3 regions of the Effusibacillus sp. SKA8 genome follow, and region 2 is predicted to be linked to each of the others. Evidence: riboswitches for the same ligand, from Rfam matches in the RefSeq annotation. Region 2 holds a riboswitch; each other region holds the start of a gene.
The links. A riboswitch is a leader RNA that binds a small molecule or an ion and turns the genes downstream of it on or off. The one in region 2 is predicted to bind cyclic di-GMP.

Region 1 (3,228 bases), on a different contig from region 2:
ATGACGATGAAGCTTACATATTCGAATCGATCCGGGCAGGTGCAAACGGATATTTGCTGAAAGATGTCGAATCCGAAGTTCTCGTGCAAGCGGTGCGGGAAGTGGCGAACGGTACGGCATTCATACATCCGCAAGTGACGACGAAACTGTTGAATGAGTTTAAACGCCTGAGCCACAAGATGGCGGATGGCCAGGTTTTGCACGAGCAGACCGCGGCAACCGTGGAGCGAGATTCCTGGCAGGACCTGCTGACCCAGCGCGAGATGGAAATCCTGCGTTTGATGGCGGAAGGAAAAAGCAACCGCACCATCGGCGAAACGCTGTTCATATCGGAGAAAACCGTCAAAAATCATGTTTCATCCATTCTCGGCAAACTCGGAGTGGACGACCGCACACAGGCGGTGATCACGGCTGCCAGACGCGGTTGGGTAAGGCTCTGAACGAACGCCTGTCGCAAGGCGAGCATATATTGACACCACAAAGGGAGGTGTCAGTTATGCTCGCCCTTTTCGTTTGGGCGTTGGCGACCTATGGCTTTGTCGTCGGGCTGTTGAGGTTGATCCGGTATCTCCGCGCAAGCGTTTCGTCCAACCGCCGCATCACATTGGTGCTGATCGTGTGCGACGGAGAATTTTATATTGAGGGAATCGTCAGAGTCATCGCATATAAAGCGTTCTTGCACAGAAAAGACATGCGAATTGTGGTGGTGGACACCGGTTCCCGGGATGCGACCCAAAAAATTGTCAACCGCATGCAGGAGCGGGACGGCAGAGTCCGACTGATTGAAACGGGCGAAGATTTTGATGCGGAACTGCTTAAAAATATCTGGCAAGAGGCCGGATTGGATAGTTCTTTTGCACTATTTGATCTGCGCGGATGGAAAAATCCGATAAAAATTATCCCCGGGTTGACGAGAGTTGTCGAATAGGCGAAAAATTTCCCGAAAAATAGTCCTACGGCCCTATGTACGATCCAGTCGAATCATGTAAAATAAAAGCAAGGAATGAGTCAATCATCAAGGGCAAACCTGGTCGAAAGACAGGGACGCAAAGCCATGGGTCTAAGGCTGGAAACAGTTAGGACAGCCAGGCTGCTGATTGTTCCGGTGCATTGCTCAATTCCACAAAAGGTTTCCTCATTGACCCTTTTGGAATCCCCCTACCCCCACAAAACCAAGAGGTTCTTCTCCCCGGAAGGGCCTCTTGGTTTTTTCTGCGACGGATCCATTCCCATACACCTTATGTTGTGCATTCTTTATGAGGGTTTCATGAAACCTTTATGAATTCTTAAAACTTTGTTGATACGTTAAAACTGCAAATGAGAAGGAGGTGTGCGCTTGCCGCATATCGTTTTGCTGTCCGAGGCGATCGGAGCGGGCCACGAACGGGCCGCTTCCGCGATTGAAGAGGCGCTTTTGTCCCGGTACTGGGATGTGCGCGTGACCAGGCTCAATTTGCTTGATACCTTCCGGCCGCTGACCGCGAAAGTGACGCGGGCGTTGTATTTGGAGACCTTGGCCCGCCGTCCCCGTTTATGGGGGAAATGGTACGAATGGCAGAGGGAAAAGGAGATGAACGGCATCAGCCGGTCGATTGTGCACGGGATCCTGCAAAAGGATGTGGGAGCTTGGCTGCGGCGGCTGACCCCGGATGCTGTCGTATGCACGCATCCTTTGCCCGCTTGTCTGATCGGAGAGATGAAGCGCAAAGGGCTGCGCGTGCCGCTGTGCACGGTTTTGACCGATTTTGACATGCACGGGTATTGGGCGCATCCCGAGGTCGATCTTTATTGCGTTCCGGTGAATGAGACAGCCAGTGAGCTCCGCAAGCGGCTGCATGGGGATTCGGAGATCCGCGTAACGGGCATCCCCATCTCGCGGGCTTTCGCGTATGAGCTGGCGGAAGCCGTTGCAAACCCGTCGCCAAACAAACGCGTATTGGTTATGGGCGGCGGATTGGGGATCGGTGTTCCGCAAACCGTTCGGCAAATTGTCGAGTCTGGGCACGACAATTTGATCGACTGTGAAATCACTGTCGTTTGCGGTTATAACCAGCCTTTACGGAGAGAGCTGCATTCCCGGTACCACGGCCGGCAAAACCTTAAAGTCTTCGGGTATATCCGCGAGATTCCCCGCTTGATGGCCGTAAGCGACCTGCTGGTGACCAAACCGGGCGGCTTGACGATAGCGGAAGCGCTTGCCATGAAACTTCCGATGGTGTTGTACACACCGATTTACGGGCAGGAGTGGAGAAACGGCCAATTGATGTCGGAGTTGGGAGTCGCTGTCACGGTCCGCACTGCAAGAGAGGCTGCCGATGCGGTGCGCGGTTTGTTGGAAAGCGGTTCTGACAGGGAAAACATGATCAGGCGCATGGAGACGATCAGACGTCCGGATGCCGCCATGGAAGTGGCTGGTGCGGTCATGGAAATCGCTTTGGAAAACCGCAACCGAAACACGGCGCTGCGCATGTTGCGGTAGCGGCAAAAATTCTCGATTCGGAGGTCGATTTTATTTGCGGGTTGCCCTTTTTTCGGATACGTTTCCCCCTCAAATCAACGGGGTGGCGATGACGCTTAGCCGTCTGGTCGGATACTGGGAGAGAAAGAGGATTCCGTACCTTGTCTTCGCGCCGGATGACATGGAAGCAACGGATGATTCGAAGCGCATTCGCCGCGTGCCGAGTGTTCCGTTTCCGCTCTATCCGGAATGCAGAATTCCCTTGTCGCGTTATGCGAAGATCGAAAAACAACTCCTCGAATTTCAACCCGATTTGATTCACCTGGCGACACCGTTCACGCTGGGGGTGATCGGCCACCGCTTCGCCCAGCGCCACGGAGTGCCGGCGGTCTCGTCGTATCACACCAATTTTGACCAATACCTCGACTATTACCGTCTTCCTTTTCTCAAGAAAATGCTCTGGTCTTACGTAACCTGGTTTCACAACCATTGCGAACGCACCTACTGCCCATCGACCGCCACCAAGCAAGTGGTGGAGCAAAACGGAATCCGCAACGCGGAGATCTGGAGCCGCGGCATTGATCCCGCTCAATACAACCCGCAATTTCGCAACCCTCAAATCCGCCAAATCTACGGCATCGGCGAATCCAAACTACTGTTGCTCTACGTCGGGCGCGTTGCGCCGGAGAAAGATATCGACATCCTGCTCGGTAGTTACCTGACACTTCCCCAAGATGTGGCAGAGAGAGTGCATTTGATTGTGGTAGGAG
Region 2 (3,228 bases):
GAGAAGGAAATCAAGAAAAACGGGTTGGATGCGTCCGACGTCTTGACGGACAAAAATTTGTCCGAGGTGATGACAAAGTTTAATTTCACCAAAGAGGACGACCTTTTGGCGGCAATCGGGTACGGGGCTGTGTCCCCCCATCAGGTCATGACGCGGCTGCTGGAAAAAGTGAAAAAGGACAATCCGGATCAGATGCGGATGCTGCCGGAGATTCGGGAAGGCCAGAAACAGCAGCGGAAGGGCGGACTTGGCGTTCGGGTCAAAGGCGTCGACAATCTGTTGATCCGTTTCTCCCGCTGTTGCAATCCGGTGCCGGGGGATGAGATTGTCGGCTATGTCACGCGCGGAAGGGGAGTTTCCGTTCACCGGGCGGATTGCCCCAACATCAAGACCGATAACGAGGAAGAGAAGCGGTTTCTTGAGGTGGAGTGGGAAAGCTCGCCCGCGATCGCCTATCATGTCGACATCGAGGTGACCGGCCTTGACCGCCAGGGACTGACGATTGAAGTCATGAACGCAATCGCGGAAACAAAAACAGAGATTACGGCCGTTCAGGCCCGCGCCGACAAACGGAAAATCGCGACGATCCACCTGCAAATCAATATTCGTAACGTGGACCACCTGCATACGGTGGTCGAGCGGATCAAGCGGATCAAGGATATTTACACGGTAAGGCGGATTATGCAGTAAAAACGAATTCATTGTTGACAGGGGTTATTCATGAGAGTTGTGGTACAGCGAGCGTCGAGGGGACGCGTTCTGGTAGATGGACAAGTTACGGGTGAAATCGGGCGGGGCTTGGTGCTGCTTGTGGGCATAACCCATGAGGACAGGGAACGGGACGCCGATTATCTGGCCGATAAAGTCGTCGGTTTGCGCATCTTTGAAGACGCGGCGGAAAAAATGAATCTGTCCTTGCTGGAAGTGGGCGGCGCCATTCTCTCCGTTTCCCAGTTTACATTGTACGGCGATTGCCGCAAAGGGCGCAGGCCGAATTTTATGGAAGCGGCGAAACCGGATGATGCCCACAAACTCTATGAATATTTTAACGACCGGCTCCGTGCGCTGGGAGCACGCGTGGAAACCGGCGTTTTCGGGGCGATGATGGCTGTCGAACTGGTCAACGACGGCCCGGTGACACTTTTGCTGGACAGCAAAAAGAACTTTTGAATTTGCAACAACTGCGCTTTTCAGTACGCGTTGATCGCAATTGGGGTATTGACGAGTCGCCAATTTGACGATATGGTGATAATGTGATTGAGAACTTTAAAATTTGGAAGCGATGAAAAACTGTCCGGAATTGGGCGCTTGGACAGTTGGGAGCGAGTAGCGCAACCGGCCAATATCTTTGGATATTGTTCGTTTTTTTGCCTTGAAGAACATCCAGGCAAGGGGAAGGCCGTCATGCTGAAACTTTTACAGGGAAACAGAGAGTTGAACGAAGTTCAACCGATTGGGGAACCCGACATCGAAACGACCGAGCGGATGAAGGAAAAACTGCGGTTCTTGCAATTGTTTCAACGAGACCTTGAAAACATGAGAGACATCAAGGATGTAATGGATGGAATACTCAGAAAAATAGCGGAGCGTCATTATGACATGATTGAACGCTTTCCGCGGTTGCAAAGCATCATAGACCAGCACAGCAATCGGGACCGCCTGACGCAAACATTCATCCGCTATTTTCAGTCGCTCTGCACCATTGAGCAAATTGACCTGCCATTTATCGACAGCCGCCTAAGCATCGGCAAAATGCACAGTCGGATTCAACTGTCGGCTGAATGGTATCTCGGGTCCTATGTCAGACTGTACGAGTATCTCGTCCCCGTTCTTGTCCATAAATATGCGAAACATCCAAAACATTTGGCTGACGTTCTGTTGTCATTCCTGAAAGTGATTACCATGGATATGCAACTCGTTATGGAGGCTTATGAAGACGAGAACAATTACAGGCACATTGAGAGCGTCTCGGGTGTGACGGAACTGATATTGAATATCGACTCTCTGAAGAAAGTGCTGGAAACCGTCCAAAACACCGCCGCCAATGCGGAAGGAATCAGCGCTGCGGCCCAGCAATTGTCCGCCTCCGTCAAAGAGGTGGCCGATTACGCCGTCCAGGTGGCCGATTATTCCGACCATGCCGTCCAGGATGTTGTCACCGGTCGGCGGGAGATTGAAGAATCCCTGCGCGGGATCCTGTCACTTGGCGATTTGTTTGCGACCATGCAGGAGAAAGTGGATTCATTGTCGGCCGCAACGGAGAAGATCTCCCAAGTGGCCGACTTCATCCGCAACATCGCCGAGCAGACGAACTTGTTAGCGCTAAACGCCGCGATCGAAGCGGCGCGGGCGGGGGAACACGGCCGGGGATTTTCCGTTGTTGCCGCGGAGGTGCGGTCGCTTGCCGACCAAACCAAACAATCGATCCACCAAATTACGGCCATGATTGAGCAGGTGCAACGGGAATCCCAGTTGGTTCGGGATCTCACCGACCAGGTTGTGAACGAACTCCGTGTCCGGGTGGAGCAGTCGCAGGATGCCATGCAAAAGTTGGGAGAAATTGTTGGCAAAGTCGAACAAACGAGCGGATTTACCAGCAACATTGCCGCCAACACCGAGGAACAGGCGGCAGCCACCGAAGAAATCACCAGGCGCATCAGCCACGTGCTGGATGACACGTTCCACGCGAAAGAACAAGTGGATACAATGGGAGAGCAAATCTATCAGACCAGTGTCAAGGTCAACCGCCTGCGCCTCGCTCTCGTTCAACAGATTGCCAGACTGCACGACCACCAGTTGGTGCGTATCGCCAAAACGGAACATCTCCTGTGGAAGTGGTGGCTGTACAACATGATGCTAGGCTACCATGTGGTCGATGAAAAACAACTCGTCGATCATCACCACTGCCGGTTAGGCCGATGGTATGACCAGGCCCGGAACCGGGCAACCTTGTCCTCCCTTGCTTCTTTCCGCGCCATCGAGGAACCGCACCAACAGGTGCACCGGCTGGCGGCGGAAATTTACCGGCTGATCCGCGAGGACAACCGTGCGGAAGCGGAAAAGCGCCTGCTTGAACTGGAGCAAGCGTCGCAGCAGGTTGTGGAAAACCTGGATCGGTTGTTGTCGGATTTGGAACGGGCACATTGAAAAATTAATTGAGTTGAGGGGGATTTGTTATGTCGCTCCATATCGAATTGCCAGAGGTTTTGAATGGAACCTTGACGGCGG
Region 3 (3,228 bases), on a different contig from region 2:
TCGTGCCGGGACAGGGCAAACACAACGGCAAAGGCGAGCGCATTTTCTACATACGGGCGAACGATGGTCATCCATCGGGGCTTCCGCGAAACGGCACGAACCTCTTCCCGGGTTGCGGCCACTTCCTGCTGCGAAAGCCATTGGAAGGTGTAGAACAGTCCTTCCTGAAGCGAGTAAAGGGGCACCCAGTCGAAATCCTGTTTCAGCCGGCTGTTGTCCAAGCATGAGCGGACAATTTCTCCCGGCCGGCGCTCCAGATACGTGATGCCTTCCACCGGCGAAAACGTGCGAATCGCCTCAATCAAGTCGTTTACGCTGGTTTCCCTGCCCGTCGAAACATTATAGATCCCGGTGGCGTCGCTTGTCGCGCCCCGGTAGATAGCATCGGCGACATCATCAACGTAGATAAAATCACGTGTCTGCGTTCCATCTCCGTAGACTGTCAGCGGTTTTCCTTCGCGAACTTGGTTCAGAAAAACGGAGATGACCCCACCTTCCCCGGTCTGGCGTTGCCGCGGTCCATACACGTTTGCAAACCGCAGGCAAAGGGTGTCGAGGTGATAAATCTCGCGCCATTTTTCGCAGTACAACTCGCCCAGCCACTTGTTGATACCGTATGGCGACAACGGGTTGCACGGATCTTCCTCTGTTACCGGGATTCGCCCCGGCTCCCCGTATACCGCTGCAGAGGAGGCAAAGACAAACTTCTTTACACCGTTCAACCTTGCGCAGTACAGCATGTTGACCAGACCAAGTATGTTCGTTTCCGTGTCTGCGCGAGGACGTTCCATGGACGTGACAACGTCGGTTTGAGCGGCCAGATGAACGACGACGTCGAAACCGACACTGCGGAACACTTCCTCGCAAGCAGGGTCTTTCACGTTATACCGGTATGATTTGTGCGGAACCGTTACATTTCCCCTTCTCCCCGAAGAGAGATTGTCGATAACGTAAACCTGATGGCCTTCTTTGTAAAACCGTTCCACTACCGCGGAACCGATAAAGCCATATCCGCCCGTAACCAGTATGTTCATTTGTATACCTCCAGACCGCCGGAAACAACAAAATTGGATAGGATCTACCTGTACTTTTGTAAAGGTTTTTTTGTTTCTTCTAGGCAAGGAAGAATTGCTGAAATAGTCCGTCAAAATTCATGCAACGCTATCAATGTGCCCATAATTGTTCTCTTCTTCATAGGCGACTGTCGATAAATGACAGATCAATTTCCTCGATGGTGCATAGCGACTAAACAATTGCAAAAAACGCAATTTTTTCATCTGGTCGGTAGTTTCGATGTCGGGTTCCCAATCGGTTGAACTTCATTCAACTCCTTGTTTCCCCGTAAAAGTTTCAATATGACGCCTCCCCCTTGCCTGGATGTTCTTCCAAGACAAAAACCGACCAATATCCAAAGATATTGGTCGGTTGCGCTACTCACTCCCAACTGTCCAAGCGCCCAATTCCAGACAGTTTTTCATCGCTTCCAGATTAGATTATGCAAATGGAACGCTTCAGCGCTTCGGTTATACAACCATTTATACAATCAATCTTTTTTGTTATAATTTTACATTCAGAAGTGTTTCAAGTCAATATTGATTTGACCTATCTGATTTGACCTATCCCGAACAATTCACAAATCATTCATATTTGGTATTTTCCCCTTACGATTAACAGTGAAAAAAGAGTTTAGTCTGAATTCTTATCGCCTCATCCTCCGATATACCGCGAATGAATATACGAAAGGCGACACGAGCGAAAGCGCAAGGGCGATTCCAAACAGCCACGCAGCCGCCACTCCCGGCAAAAACGCGCAGACGATCGCAACCAGGCCTGTTGCCATCCAGACCGGCCCCGCCATCCGGTGCGTGCGTCTCCACACTTCTTCATCCGCCAACGTCCACGGAGTTCGAATTCCCATAAAATAATTGAAACGAATCCGGCCGAAATAATTACCCAGGATCAGGTACAGCACCCCGATGCCCAACAATGCAAACATCTGCATCTTGATTGGATAGCCCAAATTGTACGCCAATACGAAAGCAAGTCCTGCGCTGAGCAGCATAGTAACCGCAAAGCGGATTGTTTCAAACACGCCTGCAAATTTTTCGTAGTTTTCCCGTTTCGGATCGATAAAGCGCGCAACCTTGATAACAAACTGCAATCCCAACAACAGCAGCCCGTACATCAACAGAAACGTCAGCTTATTCTGGTAGCCATCCGGCTGTCCGTCAAGTCCGAAATGCACGGCCATGCTTTCGGGCAGCCGGTTATACAAGAAAACCGCCGCCACAATCGGCATCAACGCCACGATCGCAATCGCCAGATCCGCTTTTCCCCACTTATTTTTCAGGTTCGTCATGTTTTTCGCCCTCCTTCTTCTCCGTTCCCAGAATGTCCAGGAACCATCCGATCACTTCCTGCACCACCGTCGTGTTCAGCGAATACACAATGTTTTGCCCGCGCCGCTCATCCAGAACCAATTTTGCTTGCTTTAAAGAATTGAGGTGATGCGAGATGCTTGGCTTTGTCATCGAAAAATGGTCCGCAATCTCCCCCGCCGTCATGTCCCGCCCGCGCAGCAGCCGTATGATTTGCCGCCGGGTCGGATCGGACAACGCTTTGAACGTTTCGTTCATACAATCTCCTCTTTTAGATATTTAGATAATCATCTAAATATATCCTACACCCGTTTCCACATCATGTCAATCCACGTTTCCGGTTAACAAAAGACGGCCCATTGCGAAAACGGCCGTCCAGTTTCTTTTTGCTGTTGCTTCGGTTGACCGGAATGCATTCTCATTCCCTGCGGTCGTGATCAAAGCGGTCCCAGTTGTTCCCGGAATTTTCGTTTAATATGCCGTCTAACGCGTCATCCGGCTCCAACCCCATCCAATTCAAATTGTCTGTAAAATCGCGCGCATTCCGACGGTACGCTTCATTGCGGGTAAACCCGGTCGGGTTGCCGTAGAGATCGGCCGTCAAATAGCCTTCCAGATCTTCCACATAGCCTCTTCGCTCTTCACTGTCGATATACAGCAGTTCGGGGTCGGTGCCGTCCTCAAAATCAGATGCGTTTTCAGAAGTTCCGTACCGGGCGACATCCTGCCACGCGTCTTCCCCGTCGTAAGCGGATTGCGCAAACCGGTTGTCGTCGTTAAATACCCGCCCGTAGCCGGGAAATCCAAAATTCTCTTCCACCGGCCGGTTGCTTTCGATCTCGTGCTCCTC

Region 1: it holds a riboswitch for cyclic di-GMP, as region 2 does, so the genes downstream of both, AC4ED1_RS06745 (MGDG synthase family glycosyltransferase) here and AC4ED1_RS07835 (methyl-accepting chemotaxis protein) in region 2, are expected to answer to the same signal.
Region 3: it holds a riboswitch for cyclic di-GMP, as region 2 does, so the genes downstream of both, AC4ED1_RS08260 (NAD-dependent epimerase/dehydratase family protein) here and AC4ED1_RS07835 (methyl-accepting chemotaxis protein) in region 2, are expected to answer to the same signal.

Annotation. Positions count from the first base shown of each region.
Region 1 is NZ_JBZCSF010000006.1:50,558-53,785, reverse strand. It holds gene AC4ED1_RS06755 (response regulator) at 1-440, shown strand, start outside; gene AC4ED1_RS06750 (glycosyltransferase) at 497-928, shown strand; cyclic di-GMP riboswitch class I at 1,011-1,098, shown strand; gene AC4ED1_RS06745 (MGDG synthase family glycosyltransferase) at 1,337-2,479, shown strand; gene AC4ED1_RS06740 (glycosyltransferase family 4 protein) at 2,394-3,228, shown strand, end outside.
Region 2 is NZ_JBZCSF010000007.1:97,869-101,096, reverse strand. It holds gene AC4ED1_RS07845 (RelA/SpoT family protein) at 1-690, shown strand, start outside; gene dtd (D-aminoacyl-tRNA deacylase) at 721-1,170, shown strand; cyclic di-GMP riboswitch class II at 1,267-1,350, shown strand; gene AC4ED1_RS07835 (methyl-accepting chemotaxis protein) at 1,405-3,147, shown strand; gene AC4ED1_RS07830 (chemotaxis protein CheX) at 3,177-3,228, shown strand, end outside.
Region 3 is NZ_JBZCSF010000008.1:34,481-37,708, reverse strand. It holds gene AC4ED1_RS08260 (NAD-dependent epimerase/dehydratase family protein) at 1-1,034, opposite strand, end outside; cyclic di-GMP riboswitch class II at 1,411-1,494, opposite strand; gene AC4ED1_RS08255 (SdpI family protein) at 1,700-2,359, opposite strand; gene AC4ED1_RS08250 (autorepressor SdpR family transcription factor) at 2,340-2,636, opposite strand; gene AC4ED1_RS08245 (TraR/DksA C4-type zinc finger protein) at 2,797-3,228, opposite strand, start outside.